4 regions of the Duganella sp. genome follow, and region 4 is predicted to be linked to each of the others. Evidence: predicted binding sites of a transcription regulator. Region 4 holds the regulator's gene; each other region holds the start of a gene.
What was found. The regulator sigma-54, encoded in region 4, starts transcription at its own class of promoters, with help from an activator protein. The targets are predictions, from matches to a motif close to TGGCANGNAANCTGCTTT.
Positions count from the first base shown of each region.

Region 1: a site for sigma-54 is predicted at 3,811-3,828, ahead of ABDW57_RS01340 (pilin). Genes of this name have one in related genera too.
Region 2: a site for sigma-54 is predicted at 3,010-3,027, ahead of ABDW57_RS18615 (circularly permuted type 2 ATP-grasp protein). Genes of this name have one in related genera too.
Region 3: a site for sigma-54 is predicted at 3,467-3,484, ahead of ABDW57_RS25860 (TldD/PmbA family protein). Genes of this name have one in related genera too.

Region 1 is NZ_JBCNLB010000001.1:293,270-298,836, reverse strand. Features, by position in the region: gene ABDW57_RS01365 (M48 family metalloprotease) at 1-987, opposite strand, end outside; gene moaC (cyclic pyranopterin monophosphate synthase MoaC) at 1,094-1,579, shown strand; gene ABDW57_RS01355 (hypothetical protein) at 1,576-1,935, opposite strand; gene ABDW57_RS01350 (hypothetical protein) at 1,948-2,346, opposite strand; gene ABDW57_RS01345 (flagellar brake protein) at 2,529-3,242, shown strand; gene ABDW57_RS01340 (pilin) at 3,295-3,762, opposite strand; gene ABDW57_RS01335 (FHA domain-containing protein) at 3,933-4,511, opposite strand; gene sucD (succinate--CoA ligase subunit alpha) at 4,577-5,458, opposite strand; gene sucC (ADP-forming succinate--CoA ligase subunit beta) at 5,472-5,567, opposite strand, start outside.
Region 2 is NZ_JBCNLB010000011.1:112,182-117,748, forward strand. Features, by position in the region: gene ABDW57_RS18605 (transglutaminase family protein) at 1-579, opposite strand, end outside; gene ABDW57_RS18610 (alpha-E domain-containing protein) at 595-1,542, opposite strand; gene ABDW57_RS18615 (circularly permuted type 2 ATP-grasp protein) at 1,546-2,976, opposite strand; gene ABDW57_RS18620 (ABC transporter substrate binding protein) at 3,086-4,147, opposite strand; gene ABDW57_RS18625 (PRC-barrel domain-containing protein) at 4,255-4,821, opposite strand; gene ABDW57_RS18630 (ferritin-like domain-containing protein) at 4,998-5,567, shown strand, end outside.
Region 3 is NZ_JBCNLB010000024.1:39,813-45,379, forward strand. Features, by position in the region: gene ABDW57_RS25850 (TldD/PmbA family protein) at 1-375, opposite strand, end outside; gene ABDW57_RS25855 (TldD/PmbA family protein) at 378-1,715, opposite strand; gene ABDW57_RS25860 (TldD/PmbA family protein) at 1,734-3,371, opposite strand; gene ABDW57_RS25865 (methyltransferase) at 3,662-4,474, shown strand; gene ABDW57_RS25870 (methyl-accepting chemotaxis protein) at 4,538-5,567, opposite strand, start outside.
Region 4 is NZ_JBCNLB010000014.1:51,223-56,789, reverse strand. Features, by position in the region: gene ABDW57_RS20365 (HAD family hydrolase) at 1-358, shown strand, start outside; gene lptC (LPS export ABC transporter periplasmic protein LptC) at 371-964, shown strand; gene lptA (lipopolysaccharide transport periplasmic protein LptA) at 982-1,563, shown strand; gene lptB (LPS export ABC transporter ATP-binding protein) at 1,565-2,317, shown strand; gene ABDW57_RS20345 (RNA polymerase factor sigma-54) at 2,324-3,796, shown strand; gene raiA (ribosome-associated translation inhibitor RaiA) at 3,873-4,232, shown strand; gene ABDW57_RS20335 (TonB-dependent receptor) at 4,432-5,567, shown strand, end outside.

The sequences.
Region 1 (5,567 bases), on a different contig from region 4:
GGTGTCGCCCTGCTTCATGCTCAGGAAGGCCATGCCGTACTGGCCGGCGGCCTTCTGCTGCCAGCTCTCCTGCAGGATTTGCGCCTGGAAGAATTGTCTGCTTTCGGCATAGCCGCTGGAGGTCTGGTCCTGCAGCACGCGGGCGCGCGAACGCACCAGGTAAAAGTCCAGGCTGTCCACGCGCTGCTTGTACGGCTGCTCGCGGATGCGCGCCTGGATGTCGGCTATGCGCTCGGTGGTCAGCGGGTGGGTCAGCAGCCAGGCCGGCACCAGGTCGCTGTAATTGCGGGTCGAGTTCTGCATCTGCTGGAAGAAGGCCACCATGCCCGAGGTATCGAAGCCGGCCTCGCCCATGATCTGGAAACCGATGCGGTCGGCCTCGCGTTCGGCTTCGCGGCCGAAGTTCAACTGGCGCTGAATGGCCAGGCCCTGGCCGCCGAGGAACACGCCCATGGCCGCGTCGCCGCCCTGGCGCGATGCCAGCGCGGCCAGGATCATGGCCGCCAGCGGGATCAGCGCGTCCTGCTTTTGCTGGCCGATCGAACGGGCAATGTGACGCTGCACCACATGGCCGATCTCGTGGCCCAGCACCGAGGCCAGCTCGGACTCATTCTGCGCCTGCAGCAGCAGCGCCGAGTGCACGGCGATGAAACCGCCCGGCAGCGCGAACGCGTTCAACTGCGGATCGCGCACCACGAAGAAAAAGTAATCGTACTTGGCTTCGCCGCGCGCGTCGGGACGGGCGTCCACCAGCGCATTGCCGAAGTTGTTCATGTATTCAAGGATGGGGCCGTCATCGAGATAGTCGCGGTCGCGGCGGATATCGCGCATGATTTCCTCGCCCAGCTTGCGCTCCATCAGCGGCGACAAATCCTGGTTTTCCGTACCGCCGAGCGCGGGCAGGTTCGGGATCTTGGCGGGGGCGAGCGGGTTCTGTGCCATGGCCATCGGCATGGTCAGCAACAGGGCGGCGGCAACGGCGCGCATGCGGCCGGAGTAAGAGGAGCGTTTTGCTTTCACGGTGATATGATACCCGCAACTGGGTTGCTAAAGCTTAGCGCCAGATTATGACTCATTTTACGCTGCTGCCACCATGACCACCGAACACCTGACCCACTTTGACGCCACCGGACAAGCCCACATGGTGGACGTCGGCGCCAAGGCGGAAACCCACCGCATCGCGCTGGCAACCGGCTCGATCCGCATGAAACCGGAGACCCTGGCGCTGATCCTGAGCGGCACCGCCAAGAAAGGCGACGTGCTGGGGATTGCCCGCATTGCCGCCATCATGGCGTCCAAGCGCACCAGCGACCTGATCCCGCTGTGCCACCCGCTGGCCCTGACGCGCGTGGCGGTCGAGTTTGAGACTGACGAAGCCAATGCCAGCGTCCACTGCAAGGCGCAAGTCGAAACCTATGGCAAGACCGGCGTCGAAATGGAGGCCCTCACCGCGGTCCAGATCGGCCTGCTGACCATTTACGACATGTGCAAGGCGGTCGACCGCGGCATGGTCATGTCCAACATCCGTGTCACCGAAAAGCACGGCGGCAAGTCCGGCGACTGGAGTGCAACCAGCTAGGTGTCCTTGGGTGGATTGCGATTGGCCAGCAGATCGAGGCGTTCGTTCTGCATTCGGTTAATCTTCGCGTCAAAGCCTTTTTTGTAGGCCTGGTTGTTGGTTTCGCTCTTGTACTTTTTCGCTACTGCTATCGCGAGAGCAAGCCGACGATCAGCCCGTTTCTCCAGGTAGTAACGCATCACCGAGGAGGAGGCCCGATCGCACGCAATCGCGATAGGGGCGATGCCGGTGACCAGCGCTTTGGTGTAAGGTTCATTTGGGAACGCAGCCGCCCACACACTAATGAGAACTCCAACGAGGCCGCCGATGACAGGCGGGGCAACCGCTAACGCGCGATGTTCGCTTTTGGTCACCATGCTGCGCATCCCTCACGCGGCTATGACGCTGACGTTGGTGAATTTCTCCGCATAAGTACGGGCGGCGCTCTGGATTGCGCCTAAATAGCGCGGCAGAACTGCCAACACGGCATTCGCATCGGGCACGAACTGCTCGATCGTGCAAGAGACCTCGTCCCCGATCAAAAAAACCTTCACGCCTTTCATTGATTCCGTGACGTCATTTGCCATTTGCAAAGCACGCAGGCGGTCATCCGTACCAGACAACGTCCAAAAGTCCGGCAGCCCGATCCGGATGTAGTTCTCATCCTTGATATCAGTGTCGATGTAATAGGTCATGCCTTCAAATTTAAATACCAGACTGCCATTCTCCCGAGTCTGCACACGGAATCCGTCTTCAATCAACTTTTGCTTTATCGGTTCCAGATTCATTTTGGCCTCCCATGGCAATCAGCCAAAACCAGCCTATTCCCGCTATCAATGCTTGTCAAACGAAGGACGCAAACATTGGTACATGACCGATCGGCAAGGTGTTGTATTGTCTGATTGTTACCCAAACTTGGCGGGTATATAATTAATGCGCAGGGACAATTTTTTCACCGAGAAAGAGCTGAATGAGTAGCAACCCTCCGCCGAGCGAAGCCAAGACTCAGGAATATGAGTTCGAGCAAATGAACCTGCAGGTGGGCGGCAGGATTCAGTTCATTACCCATCGCACCATCAAGCCCATCCAGCACTTCTCAACCCTGATCGGCTGGGTGAAGGATGAGTATATGATCGTCAAGGTGCCGTTCGAGAACGGCGCCCCGATCGCGCTCAACGAGGGCGACAAGCTGACCATCCGGGTGTTTTCCGGCGTGAATGTGTGTTCGTTTTCCTGCGTGGTGCAGCGCGTGTTTCCGCGGCCGCTGTTTTACGCCCATCTGACTTTCCCCGTGTCGATTCAGGGCACCAGTCTGCGCGCGGCAATGCGGGTCAAGGTCGATATTCCGGCGCAAGTGACCACGGCTGCCGGCGCCAGCACGTCCGTGTTCCTGGTCAACCTGAGCGTGTCGGGCGCGCTGATCGAGTCGCCCAAGCCGTTGTCCGACGGCGACGCGCAAGTGGCGCTGTCGTTTTATCTGATCGCCCAGCCCGGCAACCGCCAGGTGCGCGTCAATCCGAATGCCACTATCCGTAATATCAATGTGGTCAAGCCCGCCGCCGGCGACAAGCCGGAGGTGTTCACCTACGGCGTGCAGTTCATCGACCTCGATCCGGTGCATTACACCATGCTGCAAAACCTGACCTACGAAGCGCTGATTGCCGATCGCCAGAAGATCGTCTGAGTAAACGCAAAAAGCCCGCCGGACCGGCGGGCTTTCACATTAGCTCAGGTCATCAGTTGTTCTTGACCAGGGCTTCCTTGGCGGCCGTGTTGGTAACCGCGTCAGCATTAACCGTCCAGCGAACGTTGGTCGCACCTGCCGCCACAGTCGGGGTGATGGTGACAACGGTGCCATCCACGCCGTTGCCCACACCGCTGGCGGCAAAGGTCATGGTGATCACACCTGCCGCGACGTTGGCCGAGGCCACTTCCTTGGTAGCGGTGAACGCAGCCGGGATGCCGTTGGAACCCATATTGCAATCGGTCAGCGTGCCACCCGCTTCCTGGGCGCACAGGGCCACGGCGGTTTTCAGCGAATCCACCGCACCTTGCGCGTTGGCGACCTTGGCCTTGACGGTGTAGTTGCTGTAGGCAGGAATCGCCACCGCGGCCAGGATGCCGATAATCGCCACCACGATCATCAGTTCGATCAGGGTAAAGCCGGCCTGGGCTTGTTGCTTCATCATTTTCATCGATTTCATTTTGCGACTCCTTCAGTTAAACACGTTGTTGGGTGGTACACCTCCCTTAGTGCAATTGGTGTGCCAGGCGATTTTTGCCCAGAATTTCAGCAAAACACGCGGTAAAGTGCCATTTTTTGTCAGTCGCCACCGCCACAATTTGTCATGGCCAGCCCGACTGACAATTATTGTCAGGCGATGCGGAAGGCCAGCGTCGTGCCGCTGAGATCGATGGCATCGCCGTGGCTGAGGCGCTTGGTGGCGCCCAGATCCAGCGCGACGCCATTGAGCAGCGGCGCCACCGCGCCCTCGGTGTGGGTGATGGTGTAGAAGTCCGGGTGGCGATGAATCACCACGACCTGAACGCCAGCCCTGCCCAGCGTGGTCTGCGGCTTGGTCAGCGCCACATGCTTACCGGCGTTATTGCCATTCAGGATAGATATTTCAGCCAGCACCGGCTGCGCCGCCGCCAGCGGCCGGATGCCGTCGGCCACAAAGGCCAGCTCGAACCTGGCCATCTTGATCACATCCTGATGCTGCAGGAAATGCTTGCCGATGCGGTGGCCATTCACAAACGTGCCATTGGTGCTGTGCAGGTCTTCCAGAAAGGAATCGTCGAGAATGGTGACGATGGCCGCGTGCTCGCCGCTCACCGCCGGGTGCGGCAGGACAATGTCGTTGCGCGGATGACGGCCCAGCGTCATGCGCTCCTTGCTCAGTTGAATCTGCTGCTCGACCTGTCCATGGCGCGAGATGATGAGCTTGGCCAACCTGCTGTCTCCGGAAAATAAAAAGGGGAGCCCGCAGGCTCCCCTTTATTATTCCACAACCGAAATTACAGCATGGCTTTCAGCAGGCGTGCCATTTCCGATGGGTTCTTGGTGGCTTTGATGCCGCACTCTTCCATGATGTCCAGCTTGGCTTGCGCGGTGTCAGCGCCGCCCGAGATCAGCGCGCCGGCGTGGCCCATGCGCTTGCCTGGAGGAGCGGTCACGCCGGCGATGAAGCCAACCACCGGTTTCTTCATGTTGTCCTTGACCCAACGTGCCGCATTGGCTTCGTCCGGACCGCCGATCTCACCGATCATGATGACCGCGTCGGTATCTGGATCGTCGTTGAACATCTTCATCACGTCGATGTGCTTCAGACCGTTGATCGGGTCGCCGCCGATGCCGACTGCCGACGATTGGCCCAGACCCAGGGCGGTCAGCTGCCCCACCGCTTCGTAGGTCAGGGTGCCCGAACGCGACACCACGCCGATACGGCCTTTCTTGTGGATGTGGCCAGGCATGATGCCGATCTTGATTTCGTCCGGGGTGATCAGGCCTGGGCAGTTAGGACCCAGCAGCAGGGTCTTCGAACCGGCTTTGGCCATGCGATCCTTGATTTCCATCATGTCGCGGACCGGGATGCCTTCGGTGATGCAAATCGCCAGTTCCAGTTCAGCTTCCACAGCTTCCCAGATCGCGGCGGCCGCGCCTGCTGGCGGCACGTAGATCACCGACACGGTGGCGCCGGTGTTCGAGGCGGCTTCTTTCACCGAACCGAAAATTGGAATGCCTTCGAAGTCTTCGCCGGCTTTCTTCGGGTTCACGCCAGCGACGAAGGCGTTTTTGCCGTTCGCGTATTCGCGGCACATGCGGGTGTGGAACTGACCGGTTTTACCGGTGATACCCTGGGTGATGACTTTGGTGTCTTTGTTGATCAGAATAGACATATCGGTTCCTTAATTATTTACCAGCAGCAGCGGCAACAACGCTCTTCGCTGCGTCTTCCATCGTGTCGGCGGAGATGATCGGCAGGCCGGAGTCAGCCAGCATTTTCTT
Region 2 (5,567 bases), on a different contig from region 4:
TTCCGGGTCGATATAGCCGGAGACATAGCGCGCCGGGATGCCATGCGCATGGCAGCAGGCCAGGAACAGATGCGCGTGGTCCTGGCAAACGCCTTGGCCCAGCGCCAGCGCGTCGCTGGCGGTGGTGTCGACGGCGGTCGCACCGCTTTGATACCGGACCGCACCAAAGATGTGCTCGGCCAGGCACATCAGGTCACGCGTGGCGGCCTTGCCGTCCGGCAGGCAGGAGGCGGCCAGCTCAAGGATGCCGGGCGTGGCGGCGGTCAGGCGGGTCGGCACGGTAAAGATCAGCGGCGACAGCGTGTCGCCATTCGGCACGCGTCCGCGCTCCGGCGCCGTGGTCTCGATCACGCCGCTGGCGACGATGGACAGGGCCTGATGCGGCACATCCATGGTCATCATGTGCGACCGGTTGCCGTAGGCGTCGGTGTAAGCGTGCACGTGGCCGGGCGTGGACAACTGCCAGGACAGCACGTGCTGCTGCGGCTCCACGCGCGGCGTCAGATGCAGCTGCTGGATGGTGTACGCCAGCGGCAGGCTGTAGGTGTAGCGTGTTTCGTGCCGGATGTTCAATTGCATGGGATAACCTTTCGCTCAAGCCGCCAGCGGCACCAGGAAATCGCGGCTGACGCGGTTGCCCAGTTCATAGATATCGGCCAGGAAGCGGGTCAGCGTATCGTGCAGGCCGTCCGCCAGGATGTCTTCAATCTTGCCGAACTGCAGCTCGGCGCGCAGGCGGCCGGCAAAGCGCTCGGTATCGGCCGACACGTCATTGCGCACCTCGTGCAGGTTGGACACCACCTCGTCCATACACGCCAGCAGCGAGCGCGGCATGTCGGCACGCAGCATCAGCAGCTCGGCGATGCGCGCCGGGGTGATGACATCGCGATAGACCTTGCGGTAAATCTCAAAGCCCGACACCGAACGCAGCATCGCGCCCCAGTAGTAAAAGTCGCGCTGGCTCATGCTTTCGCCGCTTTCCGGGGCGCCGCTGTGGTATTTCACGTCCAAAATCCGGGCCGTGTTGTCGGCCCGCTCCAGGAAGGTGCCAAGACGGATGAAATGCACGGCCTCGTCGCGCAACATGGTGCCCAGCGTCACCCCGCGCGACAGGTGGGAACGGTACTTGACCCACTCAAAGAACTTGCTGGGGTCGGTTTCCAGCAAATCGCTCTGCAGGCGTCGCTGCATGTCGAGCCAGGTCTGGTTCTGGATTTCCCACACTTCCGTGGTCAGGGTGCCGCGCACGGCGCGGGCGTTTTCGCGCGCAGCCGTCAGACAAGCCACGATCGATGAAGGATTGCCGGGATCGCGCACCATGAAGTCGATGACTTCGCGGCCCTCCAGCGATTGATATTTCTGATCGAAGGCATATTGCAGCTCGGAGATGCCCAGCAGGGCACGCCAGCCCTGAGCGTTTTCCTCATCGGATTGCGGCAGCATGGAGGTCTGCACGTTGACGTCCAGCATGCGGGCGGTGTTTTCGGCGCGCTCGGTGTAGCGCGCCATCCAGAACAAATGGTCAGCGGTGCGGCTCAGCATGATTTATCTCTCCAGTATCCAGGTATCCTTGGTGCCGCCGCCTTGCGACGAATTCACCACCAGCGAGCCTTCCTGCAGCGCCACCCGGGTCAGCCCGCCCGGCACCATGGAAATGGTCTTGCCGGACAGCACGAACGGCCGCAAATCGATGTGGCGCGGCGCCACGCCGCTTTCCACGTAGGTCGGGCAGGCGGACAGAGCCAGCGTCGGCTGGGCGATGTAGCCGTCCGGCCTGGCGATCAAACGCTGGCGGAAATCTTCGATCTGCGCCTTGGTCGAGGCCGGGCCGACCAGCATGCCGTAACCGCCGGCGCCGTGGACTTCCTTGACCACCAGATCGGGCAGGTTGGCCAGGGTGTAGGCCAGGTCTTCTTTTTTACGGCACTGGTAGGTCGGCACATTGTTCAGCACCGGCTGTTCCGACAAATAAAACTTGATCATGTCCGGCACGTAGGGATAAATCGATTTGTCGTCGGCCACGCCGGTGCCGATGGCGTTGGCCAGCGTGACGCGGCCGGCCCGGTAGACCGACAGCAGGCCCGGCACGCCCAGCGAGGAATCCGGCCGGAACGCCAGCGGGTCGAGAAAGTCGTCGTCCAGCCGGCGGTAAATCACGTCCACCCGCTTGGGACCGCGCGTGGTGCGCATGAATACCGTGTTATCGCTGACGAACAAGTCCTTGCCCTCGACCAGCTCCACGCCCATCTGCTGGGCCAGGAAGGCATGCTCGAAATAGGCCGAGTTGTACATGCCCGGGGTCATGACCACCACCGTGGGGTCGTTGATGCCCATCGGCGCCACCGAGCGCAGATTATCCAGCAACATGTCAGGATAATGGTCGACCGGGGCGATCTTGTTGCGGGCGAACAGTTCAGGAAACAGCCGCATCATCATTTTGCGGTCTTCCAGCATATAGGAAACGCCGGACGGCACCCGCAGATTATCTTCCAGCACATAGAACTCGCCCTGGCCGGCACGCACAATGTCGACCCCGGCGATATGGGCGTAGATGTCGGAAGCGACGTTAATACCTTGCATCTCGGGCCGGTACTGGGCGTTTTTGTAGATTTGCTCAGGCGGAATAATGCCGGCCTTGATGATGTTCTGGTCGTGGTAAATATCATGGACGAACATGTTCAGCGCCTTGACGCGCTGGACCAGCCCGGTTTGCAGCTGCTTCCATTCGGCCGCCGGGATAATGCGCGGGATGGTATCGAAAGGGATCAACCGCTCGGTGCCGGCGTCGTCGCCATACACGGCAAAGGTGATGCCCACCCGGCGAAACGCCAGGTCGGCCTCGGCGCGCTTGCGTTCCATGGTCTCCGCCGACTGGCGCTGCAGCCAGCCGCAGAACTCGCGGTAGTGTTCACGGATCTCGGTACTGGCTGTGTGCGCCAGGCCGTCAGCAGTCATTTCATTGAAGAATTTGGACATATCGAACATTCCCTGTTGAGCACGTTTATTCTTCTATCAAGAAGCGTGCCAGTGGAAATGCTCAGTTTTGGTGCGGGCTGTGCTCGCGCGCCGGGCTGGCGCAACAACTTTATTTGATTAAGTCAATTTGCCAGTAGCCGTTGGCGGTTTCGATTTTTCGGGCCGCCAGCGGCGGCGGCAGGCTGACTTTCAGCGCCGCCAGCCGGGCCGGATCGACCAGCACGGTAGGGCTTTCCTGGCGCAGGATAGGCAGCACATCCGGCTTGGTGCGGCGCTTGAGGATTTTCACCGCCTGCTGCCCGGCCAGCTGGCCCACCTGTTTGAAATCCGCGCCGATGTACAGCGCCGCGCCAGGCACCCGCACCATGGCCAGGGTCACCACCGGCACCTTGTTTTCAATGCCGAAATCGCCCAGATCCATCGCCGCTTCGTAGCGCTGCAGACCGTAATAGGTATCCAGCGGCACGGCAAACATGTCGGCGCCGCCGGCATGCAACTCCTTGAGCTTGGGCGCGATGTGTTCGTTCTTGTTGACCAGCCGCGCGTTCACCTCCAGCCCCAGCGGTTTTCCCTTGGTGGTGGCGGCGGCCACGTTGGCAACGCCGTTTTCGTCATCGCTGTGCACCATGCCGATGCGGCGCACATTGGGGAACACATCCTTGACCAATTGCAACGAGTCGGTCATGTCGGTGTACAGGGTGGAACCGGTGGCGCCTTCGCCGGCATCCACCAGCGACACGCAGCCGGCATCCTCCGGATTGGCCACCGCCGTGAACACCAGTGGAATACGGGCATCGGTCAGCATGCCGCGCGCATACCTGGTGGCCGGGGTGCCGATGGTCAACACCAGGTCAGGCCTGGCTTCAACAATGCGGGCGGCTTCATGGCGGATGCGCATCAGCACGCCCAGCTTGCTCCAGAAGCCGCCATTCTCCACGTCAAAATCAATCGCAGTCTTGTGCACGATAAGATTCTTGCCGTCGATCAGTCCGCTGCCTTGCAACGACTTGAGAAAGCCGTTCAGCGCATCGCGATAGGGTTCAATGTCCGTCACTTGCAGCACTTCCACCTTGAAGACGCGCGTGTCGTCCATGGTTTCCGGCGGCAGGGGTTCAAAGGCAAGGGAGGGCAGGGCTGCGGCAAGCAGCAGGATGGCGAAGGTTTTATGCATGGCTGGTCGTAACGCTGTCGATGCAGCGATTAAACCAGAGTTGCCCGCCCGGCATGCGCGCTATCGCATGCCTTGGCGAGCCAATGTGTGCGCCGGGTAGGCCAGCGTCAGATATTGCCGATGTTGCCGGTGCCCGAACCAGTGGTGCTGCTGCCGGTCGTGCCGCTGCCCGAACCCAGCGTGCCGCCGCTGCTGCTGCCGTAGCCCTGGTCGCTCTGCAGGCTGCCGCTGCTGCTGCCCATCACGCTGCCGCTGGCGGTGACGCCGCCGGGTACGCTTTGGCGGGTGCCGTAGAAGTTGTGCAGCTGGGTGTTGAACTCGGTGCTGGCCATGTCAGGCCAATCGTCCTTGTCAAAGCCGGGGGCGTTTTTCAGGTGCTCCTTGGATACGTCCAGCAGGAAGCGCTTGTTGGCGGTGTCCAGTTCCAGTGCTTGCCAAGGCACGGCAAACAGCTTGTCGCCCATGCCCAGCCAGCCGCCGAAGGACAGCACGGCGTAAGCAACCTGGCCATTGCGCATGTCCAGCATGATTTCCTTGATGTCGCCCAGGTCTTCCTCCTGGCGGTTGTAGACATCCTCGCCGATCAGCGTATCCGCGCCCATCAGACGCGGGCCGGGGCCGGTGGTGTCGTCATTGCTGTAAATGCCATAGGTATCGCGGTCTAGATAGCTCATGATGGTCTCCAAGTGGTTAGTGATGCCCCGCATCAGACGACGCGGTGACATTCCACATCATGCGGGCGACGCGACGGCAGAGGTATAGGTGCGCGTGCGGTGTGGTTGTAGGACAGGGCTTAGTTCCCGGAGAACCTAGTGGTACACTACCGCCCTCAATGATTTGGAAGAAAACCATGCAAGCCCCCACCGAACTCCGCGCCCGCGCGCTGCAATGCCTGATTGAGCCTGATCCGTCGGCAAAGGTGGCGGCGGTGTATGCGATGGCGGAGGCCTCGGCCGAAGGTGCCTGCATGCCGGACCCGCAGGCCGCGCTGTCGTCGTCGGCCGCGATTCCGGGCCGGCCGGAAAAGCCGGAGCTGGTGCCGCCGCTGCAGGTCGGCCGGCGCGCGATGAACACCCCGGAAGGCCGGGCGATGCTGATCCACGCGCTGGCCCATATCGAATTCAACGCCATCAATCTGGCGCTGGATGCGGTGTGGCGCTTCCCCGGCATGCCGGCAGCGTATTACACCGACTGGCTGCAGGTCGCGCGCGAGGAAGCTTACCATTTTTCGCTGCTGCAGGCGCATTTGCAGCGGCTCGGCTGCAGCTACGGCGACTTCATCGCCCACGACAGCCTGTGGGAAATGGTCGAACGCACCTGCGGCGATGTGCTGGCGCGCATGGCGCTGGTGCCGCGCACACTGGAAGCGCGCGGGCTGGATGCCAATCCGCCGCTGCGCGCCAAGCTGGCGCAAGCCGGC
Region 3 (5,567 bases), on a different contig from region 4:
GGCCCTGGCGATAGCCACCGCCTGGCGCGCGGCATCGGCCACCGAGTCCAGCGTCATGACGTTGGTCGAGCAGAAGCCGTAAGCGCCGTTGGCGATCACGCGCACGCCGACGCCGGAAGATTCGGTGTTCACGATATCTTCCACATTCAGATCGCGCGTGGTGATGAATTGGTTCAAATAGCGGCCGATGCGCACGTCGCAATACGTGGCACCGGCCTTGGTGGCGGCGTTCATCGCTGCGTCAGCCAGCGACTTCTTGAACTGCACGGCCATCGGGTTGAGCAACTCCTCAGCCGCGATGGCGTTACCGAAGACCGGCACCAGCAGCGCGCCGCCAGCGGCGGCGCCCACTTTCAGGAATGAACGTCGCTCCATGATTACACCGCGTCCGACAGAGAGGTGAAGTTGAAGTCGCGGACCTTCATGGCCGGGATCAGCAACTGGAACTGCGACTCATCGCCCGACAGGATTTCCGGCTTGCCGATTTCGTCGATGTTGTTCAACATCGTCACCGGGCTTTCATTGAAGCGGAAGTTCTTGATCGGGTGCTTGATCTTGCCGTTCTCGATGTAGAAGGTGCCGTCGCGGGTCAGGCCGGTCAGCAACACCGATTGCGGGTCCACCATGCGGATGTACCAGGTGCGGGTCACCAGGATGCCCTTCTTGGTGTTGGCGATCAGCTCTTCGGTCGACTTGTTGGTGCCGGCCATGATGATGTTGCCCGGCGTGCCGACGGCGCGCTGGCCCATCTTCTTGGCCCAGAACTGCGAATAGCCCAGCGAAGCGATCTTGCCGTTCTTGATGATGTCCTGACGCTCGCGCGCCAGCATGCTTTGCGCATCGAACGGCAGCACGGCGACATCCTTGTCCCACGGGTCGGCCCACACATTGACCTGCTCGTCGAACAGCTTTTCGCCCAGACGGTTGCCGCCGCCTTTCTTCGACAGGAAGCTGCGGCCCTCATCGGCCGAACGCGCGTCAAAGGCGTTGAACATATATGCCAGCACGTCGGAAGTGGCGGCCGGTTCCAGGATCACCGTGTAGCGGCCCGGCTCCAGCGCCTTGGCATCCACCGAGCGCAGTGCCTTCTCGATGGCGATGTCGGATGCGGCGCGCGCATCGAACTTGCTGGCGTCGCCCACGCTGCGCTTGACCCAGCCAGAACCGCGGCCGTCTTCGGTGCGCACGGTCAGGGTGAAGTCCAGGCCGGTGTCCTGCTGGTAGCCGAACACGCCGTTGGAGTTGGCGATGGAGGTGAAGGAGGTGCCGTCGGTGAAGAAGCCCGCCGCCACCAGCTTGTTCTTGCGCGAGTTCTCGATGCTGTAGGCCGCCACCTGCGCGCGGAATTCAGGATCGATATCGGCGGTCTTCTGGAAGAAGGTCTGCGAGGCCTTGTACTCCTGTTTCGACGGCGTCGGCATGAACTCCGGATTTTCCGGCGCCAGGCGCGCCAGGTCTTCCGCGCGGCGTACGGCTTTTTCCAGCGACTTGTCATCGAACTCGTTGACGGTGGCGGTGCCCTGCTTCTTGCCGAAAGCGACCGACACCACCAGCTGGGTGTCTTCAATCAGGCCGGCGGTGGAAACGGCGTTGCGCGCGTAGCGGATGTTGCCCTTGCGGCTGCCGTTGATCGACACTTCGCATTGATCGGCCTTGGTCAGCTTCAGCACTTTGTCGCTGATACGCTTGGTGTCTTCTTGACTCAGGAATTTCATCTTATCTCTCTCCGGGGCTTAGCCGATTTTGCGGGCGGTGTTGATAACGTTGATGCCGTTGAAGCGCGTGGTCGACGCGCCGTGCGACACGATGGACACTTGCGGCGGCTGGCCCTTGCCGTCGAAGAAGGAGCCGCCCATGCGCCAATCGCGCTCGTCGCAGATGCCGACGCAGGCGTTCCAGAATTCCTGGGTGTTGGACTGGTAAGCCACGTCCTCCAGCTGCTGGCCGATCTTGCCGTTCTTGATTTCGTAGAACAGCTGGCCGCCGAACTGGAAGTTGTAGCGCTGCTGGTCGATCGAGAACGAACCGTCGCCGACGATGTAGATGCCCTTCTTGACGTCCTTGATCATTTCGTCCGGCGTCATGCGCTTCTTGCCGGCCTTGAGCGAGACGTTCGGCATGCGCTGGAACTGCACATTGGCCCAGTTGTCCGCATACGAGCAGCCGTGCGATTCCTTTTCGCCGATGATGTGGGCCTGGTCGCGGGTGGCCTGGTAGTTGACCAGGATGCCGTCCTTGATGATGTCCCAGTTCTTGCACTTGACGCCTTCGTCGTCGTAGCCGACCGCGCCCAGCGAACCCGGGGTGGTCTTGTCGGCCACGATATTGACCAGCTCCGAGCCGTACTTGAAGGTCTTGGACTGCCACTTGTCCAGCGTGGCGAAGCTGGTGCCGGCGTAGTTGGCCTCGTAGCCCAGTACGCGATCAAGCTCGGTCGGGTGGCCCACCGATTCGTGGATGGTCAGCCACAGGTGTTCCGGCGTCAGCACCAGGTCGTACTTGCCCGGTTCCACCGACTTGGCTTTCAGCTTGGCCTTGGCCTGCTTGCCGGCCAGGCGCGCGTCTTCGATCAGGTCATACGATTTGGTGTACAGCGTGGTGACGCCGCCGGCGGCCTGCAGCTTGTGCTCGGGGCGCGCGTCCAGGTATTCATAGCCCATGCCGACCGGCGCCGACAGGCCCTGGCGGGTGCGGAACTTGTTTTCCTTCTGATCGACAGCAGTGGCGAAGAACGGCATCCACAGGCGATGGATGTCCTGGTCGATGTAGGAGCCGTCGGTGGAGGCGAAGTACTTCTGCTGATTCACCTGGAACAGCAGCGATTGCATGAAGCTGGCGCCGCCTTCCATGCCGGCCTTGTTGGCGGCGATCAGCAGGTCGGCCTTGTCCTTGATCGGCACCGTGCGCCAGTCCTTGGCGATCGGCGTGGTCCACGCCACCTCGCCCACGCCTTTGACGGGCGCCAGGATCAGCGGTTCGGTCTGCAGCTTGGCGTTGGCCTTGGCGATGGCCACGGCCTGGCGCGCGGCGGCGGCCACGCCGTCCGGGGTCATGTCGTTGGTGGCGGCAAAGCCGTAAGCGCCGCCGGCGATCACGCGCACGCCGACGCCGGCCGATTCGGTGTTGACCACGTTCTCGACGTTGAGGTCGCGCGTGGTGAGGAACTGGTTCAGGTAGCGGCCGATGCGCACGTCGCAGTACGAGGCGCCGGCCTGTGTGGCCGCGCCCATGGCGGTATCGGCCAGGGCCTTCTTGAATTTCACGTCCACTGGCTTGAGCAGTTCTTCCGCCGCGATGGCGCGGCCGAACGCGGGCAGCAGCATCGTGCCCAGAGCCAGACTACTGATATTGAGGAATGCACGTCGTTCCATGTTCTCTCCAACGTTGTTGTGGGCCAGCCGCCCATGAGCTTCTTTTATATTGTTACTTTACGTTACATCAGAATATCTGTTGCCGCCCTGAGCGGATTGCAAAATGTATGCCAACTAACAATGTTGCGCAAGTGTCTGTTTTGGGCGTCCGGAGTGTCCGTTTTTGTGTCCGCACAGTGTCCGCCGGGTGTCCGCGCACAGCGGCAGTGCGCGGACTGCTATTTTGCTTGACCTGCATGCGGGCATGCCCGATGATCGTCGCGCCCATCCAACAAAACAGGAGACTGTGCATGAAACGATACGTACTGGCCGCACTGGCCACCACGATGCTGTTCGGCGCGACCGGCGCCGTGCTGGCCGACGACGCGCTCAAGGCAGCTATCGCCGCCCCATCGCGCACGCCGGACAATGTGAAGCGCGACGTTTACCGTCATCCGTATGAAACCCTGACCTTCTTTGGCATCAAGCCGAACATGACGGTGGTGGAGCTGGCGCCCGGCGGCGGCTGGTACACCGAGATCCTGGCGCCCTATCTGCGCGCCAACGGCAAGCTGATTACCGGCGGCAGCGACCTGGCCTCGCCCAACGAGAATGAGCGCAAGAGCGCGGAGCGCTGGATGGCGCGCCTGAACGCCAAGCCGGAGGTGTACAACAAGGTGGCGATCGGCGTGTTCTCGCCGGGCCGCAAGTACGAGCTGGCGCCGCCGAACAGCGTCGACATGGTGGTCACCTTCCGCAACATCCACAACTGGATCCCGCTTGGCCCGGAGAAGATGAAGGACTTGTTCGGCAACCTGTACACGGTGCTGAAACCGGGCGGCGTGCTGGGCATCGAGGAGCACCGCCTGCCGGCCTCCAAGCCCCAGGATGACAAGGCCAGCACCGGCTATATGCACGAGCAGTACGTGATCAAGCTGGCGGAAGCGGCCGGCTTCAAGTTCGCCGGCAAGTCGGAGGTCAACGCCAATCCGAAGGACACCGCCGATCACAAGAACGGCGTCTGGGCGCTGCCGCCGACGCTGACCAACGGCGCGGAAGACCGCGCCAAATATCAGGCCATCGGCGAGAGCGACCGCATGACGCTCAAGTTCGTCAAGCCTTGACCCCAGCGCGTGACAGGGGGCTGACCCGCCGGGCCAGACCGCGCGACGGCGCGCCGGGCCGGGTCAGAAGCGCGTGAACTTGGTTTCATCCGGCGCGCCGTCGGGCGCCAGTCCGATATTGCGCGCCGGGCGGTTGCTGGCGGCCGCTTTCAGCACCGCCGGCCGCCGCGCGGTCACGCGCGGCCCGTCGTCGGTGGCGTACTGGCGGAACACCGCCATCAGGCGCCGCAGCTGATCGGCCTGGGCGCTCATCTCTTCCGAGGTGGCCGCCAGCTCTTCCGCACTGGCCGCATTCACCTGGGTGGTCTCGCTCAGCTGGATCACCGCGCCGTTAATCTGGCGCACGCCGGAGCTCTGCTCTTCGGACGCCGCGGCAATCTCCTGCACCAGGTCCGAGGTCTTGCGGATGTTGGGCGCCAGCTCGTCAAACATGGCGCCGGCCTGCTCGGCCAGCTTGACGCTGTCGGCCGCCACCTCGCTGATTTCCTGCGCCGCCACCTGGCTGCGTTCGGCCAGCTTGCGCACCTCGGCCGCCACCACCGCAAAGCCCTTGCCATGCTCGCCGGCGCGCGCCGCCTCGATCGCCGCGTTCAGCGCCAGCAGGTTGGTCTGGTAGGCGATATCGTCGATGATGCCGATCTTGCCGGCGATCTGCTTCATGGCGGCGGCGGTGTCCTTCACCACCTCGCCGCCGCGCGCCGCACCCTGGGCGGCCTGGGTGGCGATGCCGTCGGTCACCTTGGCGTTCTCGGTGTTCTGCGCGATGGACGCGGTCATCTGCTCGATCGAGGCGCTGGTCTCTTCCACACCCGCAGCCTGCTCGCTGGCCGCCTGTGACAGCGACTGCGCCGTCGCGTTGACCTCCTGCGCCGCGCCGGACAGGCTGCTCACCACCTGCTGCACCTCGCGCACGATGCCGGACAGGCTGCGCGTCAGCCATACCGCCAGCACGCAGCCGACGATGGCAATCACCACATCCACCGCCAGGATCAGCTGCTTGGCCGAATCGGTCACCTGGCGCATGGCCGCCGATTCGCGCTGGGTCTCGGCCTCGTTCACCTTGAGCAGCTTGCGGAAGGCGCTGGCGATGGCC
Region 4 (5,567 bases):
GACCGCCATCATCAGCGCGCGCACTTCGCCGCAGGTGATCCGGCGCGCGGCCGATCTGGGCATCAGCCATCTGCACCAGGGCGGCCACGACAAGCTGACGCCGTTCAACGCGCTGCTGGAGAAGACCGGCCTGACCGCCGAGCAGGTCGGCTTCATCGGCGACGATGTGGTGGACTTGCCGATCCTGGCGCGCGCCGGCTTTGCGGTTGCGGTGCCGAACGGCCGCAAGGAAGTGCTGGAGCGCGCCCACCACGTGACCGTGGCCCACGGCGGCCGTGGCGCGGTGCGCGAGGTCTGTGAGCTGGTGCTGCACGCGCAGGGGCTGTACGAGCGCGTGCTGGCGCAATTCCTGGTTTGACAGGGGGTAATCATGCGTAAAAGAACAGCCCACCGCTGGCAGCTGACCCTGATCATGATGGCCGGCGTGTTTGTGGCCGTCGGCAGCTTCTGGCTGGTGCAGGTGGTCAACCAGGCCGGCGAGGAAGCCCAGGCCGACAAGTTCCGCGACGAGCCGGACTACATCATCGACCGCTTCAGTACCGTACGCATGAACAAGAATGGCCAGCCGGCCTACATCATTTCCGGCGATAAGCTGACGCACCGCCCGCTGGATGACTCGTCGCTGATCGACAAGCCGTTCGTGCACGGGCTGGCCACCGAACAGCCGCCGATGAATATCCACGCGCAGACTGCCGTTGTCGATCAGGGCAATACGCGCGTCACATTGAATGGTAATGTGGACGTGGTGCGGCCCGCCACCAGGCAAGCGCAGGAGCTGCGCCTGAAGACCAGTACGCTGACCGTGTACCCGGATGAAGAACGCATGGAAACCGACGCCCCGGTCGAGATGCTGGTTGGCACCTCGACTGCCACCGGCACCGGCATGAAGGCCAACAACGCCACCCGCCAGATTGCGCTGGGCGGCCGCGGAACGATTACGATGCCGCCGCGCGCGGCACATTGAAGGAAGCAATGATGAAGATGAATAAACTGATGTTGTCGGCGGCGCTGCTGCTGGCCGCCGCTGCCGGCGTGGTGCACGCCGAGAAGGCCGATTCCACCAAGCCGACCCAGGTGACTTTCGACCAGCTGGACGCCGACGACGTCAAGCAGATCAAGACCTTCACCGGCAATGTGGTGCTGACGCGCGGCACCCTGCTGATGAAGTCGCCCAAGGCGGTGGTGACGGAAGATCCGGAAGGCTACCAGTTCGTCGTGCTGCACAGCGCGCCGGGTGTGCAGGCCACCTTCCGCCAGAAGCTGGACGGCGCCGGCGACCAGTGGGTCGAGGGCCAGGCCGACCGCATCGAGTACGACAACAAGACCGAGCTGGTCAAGCTGTACGCCAAGGCGCAGATCAAGAAGCTGGAAGGCGGCAAGCCCGCCAGCCAGGTCGACGGTGAATTCATTTCCTACGACAGCCGCAAGGAATTCTTCGCGGTGAAGAACACGGCCAGCGGCGAGAGCAAGCCGGGCGCGGGCCGCAGCACCATGGTGATTCAGCCATCGAGCAAGCTGGCAACGCCGCCTGCGCCGACCACCCAGCCTGCACCGGGGAAATAAGATGGAAGCATCCTGCGGTAGCACCCTGATCGTCAAAGGCTTGCAAAAGACCTACGGCAAGCGCCAGGTGGTGCATGACGTGTCGCTGCAAGTCGAATGCGGTGAAGTGGTCGGCCTGCTGGGGCCGAACGGCGCCGGCAAGACCACCTCGTTTTACATGATCGTCGGCCTGGTGCCGTCGGACGCCGGCAGCATCGATATCAGCGGCACCGATATCTCCTCGCTGCCGATCCACCGCCGCGCGACGATGGGCCTGTCCTATCTGCCGCAGGAAGCGTCGGTGTTCCGCAAGCTGACTGTGGAAGAAAATATCCGTGCCGTGCTGGAAATCCAGAAAGTGGACGGCAAGCCTTTATCCAAGGCTGACATTGATGAACGGCTGAATACCCTGCTGGCCGATTTGCAAATCGAAAAGCTGCGCGAAAACCAGGCGCTGTCGCTGTCCGGTGGCGAGCGCCGCCGCGTCGAGATCGCGCGCGCCCTGGCCACCAATCCGCGCTTCGTGCTGCTCGATGAACCTTTCGCCGGGGTCGACCCGATTGCCGTGATTGAGATCCAGCGCATCGTGCGCTTCCTCAAGGAGCGCGGCATCGGCGTCCTCATTACCGACCACAATGTGCGCGAGACGCTGGGCATCTGCGACCGCGCCTACATCATCAACCAGGGGACGGTGCTGGCTTCCGGCCGTCCGGACGACATCATCGCCAACGAGTCGGTGCGCCGCGTCTATCTGGGTGAACATTTCCGTATGTAAGTCTTCATGAAACAGTCTCTGCAACTGCGCACGTCGCAGCACCTGGCGTTGACGCCGCAACTGCAACAGTCGATCCGGCTGCTGCAGTTGTCAACGCTGGAGCTGCACCAGGAACTGGAACAACTGCTGATCGATAACCCGCTGCTGGAACGCCTGGACGATCCGCTGGACCATTCGCTGCGCCTGCTGGCCGATGGCGCCATCAGCCAGCAGGCGCCGGCCGGCGAAGCGCCGCCGGAAGGCCCGCCGGGCGAGGCGCCGGCGGCCGAAGCCGACACCTACGATGCCCCGGCCGCCGACACTGAAAGCACCACCCCCGATGCCGACCTGGACTGGGGTGACTCCGGCCGCAGCAAGAACAACGACGACGAGGAAGCGCGTCCGCAACTGGAAGCCCATCACTGCACGCTGCGCGAGCATTTGATGGAACAGATGCGGGTGACGGTGCTGGAAATGCGCGACCGCGCGCTGGTGGAGCTGATCATCGACGCGCTTGACGAAAACGGCTACCTGGAAGAATCGCTGGAAGAAATCCACGCGCGCCTGCCGCCAGAGCTGGAGATTGAAATCGAGGAGCTGCAGACCGCGCTCAAGCTGCTGCAAAGCTTCGACCCGATGGGCGTGGGCGCGCGCAATGCGTCCGAGTGCCTGGCGATACAAATCAGGCGTTTGCCCGGCGTGCCTTTGGTGACGCGGCGCATGGCCCTGGCCATCGTGGAAAATCACCTGACCTGGTTTGCCCAGCGCGACTTCAACAAGCTGAAAAAAACCCTGCTGTGCGATGACGAAGACTTGCGCGAAGCGCAGGCCGTGATTCGCCAGTGCAATCCGCATCCGGGCGCGGCGTTCGCCTCCGATGTGTCGGACTATGTGGTGCCGGATGTGATCGTCAAAAAATCGCGCAACGGCTGGCAGGTCAGCCTGAACAACGACGTCATGCCGCGCCTGCGCGTGAACGCCATGTACGCCAACCTGCTCAAGCAGGGCAAGGGGGAAAGCGCCATGGGCGCGCAATTGCAAGAGGCCAAATGGCTGATTAAAAATATGCGCCAGCGTTTCGATACGATCCTGCGCGTGGCACAGGCGATAGTAGAAAGACAAAAGAACTTTTTCTCGCATGGCGCCGTCGCCATGCGCCCCCTTGTGCTTCGCGAAATTGCTGATACACTGGGACTACACGAGAGCACTATTTCTCGCGTAACAACTCAAAAATATATGCTGACCCCGCACGGCATGTTTGAGTTGAAATATTTCTTTGGTAGCCATGTCGCCACCGAAGCTGGCGGGGAAGCAAGTTCGACGGCGATACGTGCCTTGATTGTGCAATTGACAGGAGCTGAAGACCCGAAAAATCCTTTATCCGACAGTAAGATTGCGGACATGCTGGGAGAACAGGGCATGGTGATTGCGCGACGGACTGTTGCCAAGTATCGCGAAGCTCTCAAAATCCCGCCAGTAAGCCTCCGCAAGTCTTTGTAGTGTGTTGGTTCCTGCGCGCCCGGCAGCAATGGGCACCGCACTAACCGTCAGAAGCGACTTATCTTTAGGAGTGTGTATGAATCTCACCATCAGTGGACATCATCTCGAAGTGACCGCAGCGATTCGCGAGTACGTGCAGAACAAGCTGGAACGGGTCACCCGCCACTTTGATCAAGTGATTGATATTGCTGTCATCCTGACCGTAGATAACCTTAAAGAGAAAGAGAAACGCCAGAAGGCTGAAATCAATCTGCGTCTGTCCGGTAAAACCGTCTACGTGGAAAGCCTGTCGCAAGACCTGTACGCCGCCATCGATACCCTGATCGACAAGCTTGATCGCCAGGTCATGAAGTACAAATCCAAAGTTCAATCGCACGGGCACGATGCCATCAAGCATATCCCGGATAGCTACGAACCCGCTGCCGCCGCCCTATAACAACGGCCCCGGCACATACAACTAAGGGCGCATGAGGGCGCCCTTTTTTGATCCTGCCCTGTTAAACGATTTTCTAAATCTTGGCAAGCTGCATTGGCGTTTACACAACGCAACGCAAATCTCTCTGGAATTTACAGTGCTGGAATGGTTTAATCATTAAGTTAAACGTTTTCCTATAACTACAAAGAGAGACTACACGATGAATCAACTCGCGATCCGGCCGCTGAGCGCGGCAATTGCCTTGATCTGCCTGTCCAGCGCCTGGGCACAGGAAGAGCCCGCGACGGTGGTGGTGTCCGGCATCCGCAAATCGTATGCCGACGCCGTCAACATGAAGCGCGACACCCTGGAAATTACCGACAGCATTTCATCCGACGGCCTGGGCCGCTTCCCTGACCTGAACGTGGGCGAGGCCATCCAGCGCATTCCCGGCGTGCAACTGAACCGCGAAGCCGGCTCGCGCAACGCCACCATCAACTTGCGCGGTCTGCCTGGCACCTTCGCGCTGACCACGATTAACGGCATGTCGTTCGCCCAGCCGGTGCTGAATGGATCGACCCCGCTGGGGGCGTTCAACTCGGACATTTTCAGCGCGGTGACGGTGCTGAAAAGCCCGACCGCGGCAGAACAGCCGGGCGGCCTGAGCGGCAACATCGATTTGCGCATCACCTCGGCGCTGGCGCGCAAGGATGGCGGCGGCATCACCGTGGGCGACGAATATGACGAGCTGGGCCGCCTGACCACGCCGAATGCCACGGTGTCCTGGAACAAGCACTTCGGCAAGGATCTGGCGGTGTTTGGCGTGTATGCCTACAAGAAAGAAGATTTCCGCCGCGATTCGACCCAGATTCAGGATTACGATCAGCTGACGGCAGCCAACCTCGGCATCACGCAAGCGCAGTTCGACGCGCGCTATCCAAAGTCGGAATACGCCAAGGGCATCCTGTTCCCCGGCCAGATCCGCCAGACCGTGACCGCCAACACCGGCGCCACCCACAGCGGCGCGGCCGGCGTCGGCTGGCGCATGAACAGCGAGACCAAGCTCAACCTCACTGGCTACTTCAGCGACCGCAAGCTCGATGCCTCCAACCAGTACCTGAACTATATCGACCCGACCGTCAATTCGCCGATCACCAACCTGGGGCCGATCTTCACCATCGATACGCCGAGCGGCAAGCAGGCCATGATCAATTCCTACGATTACGCCAACGCCAGCATCACCGACTCGCTGCGCTCGGCGCCGCAACGCCAGCGCACGCATGGGCTGAGCGCCGATGTCGATTGGGAGAACGACGACTGGCACTTCAACGGCGCGCTGCACAGCTCGCGCGCAGA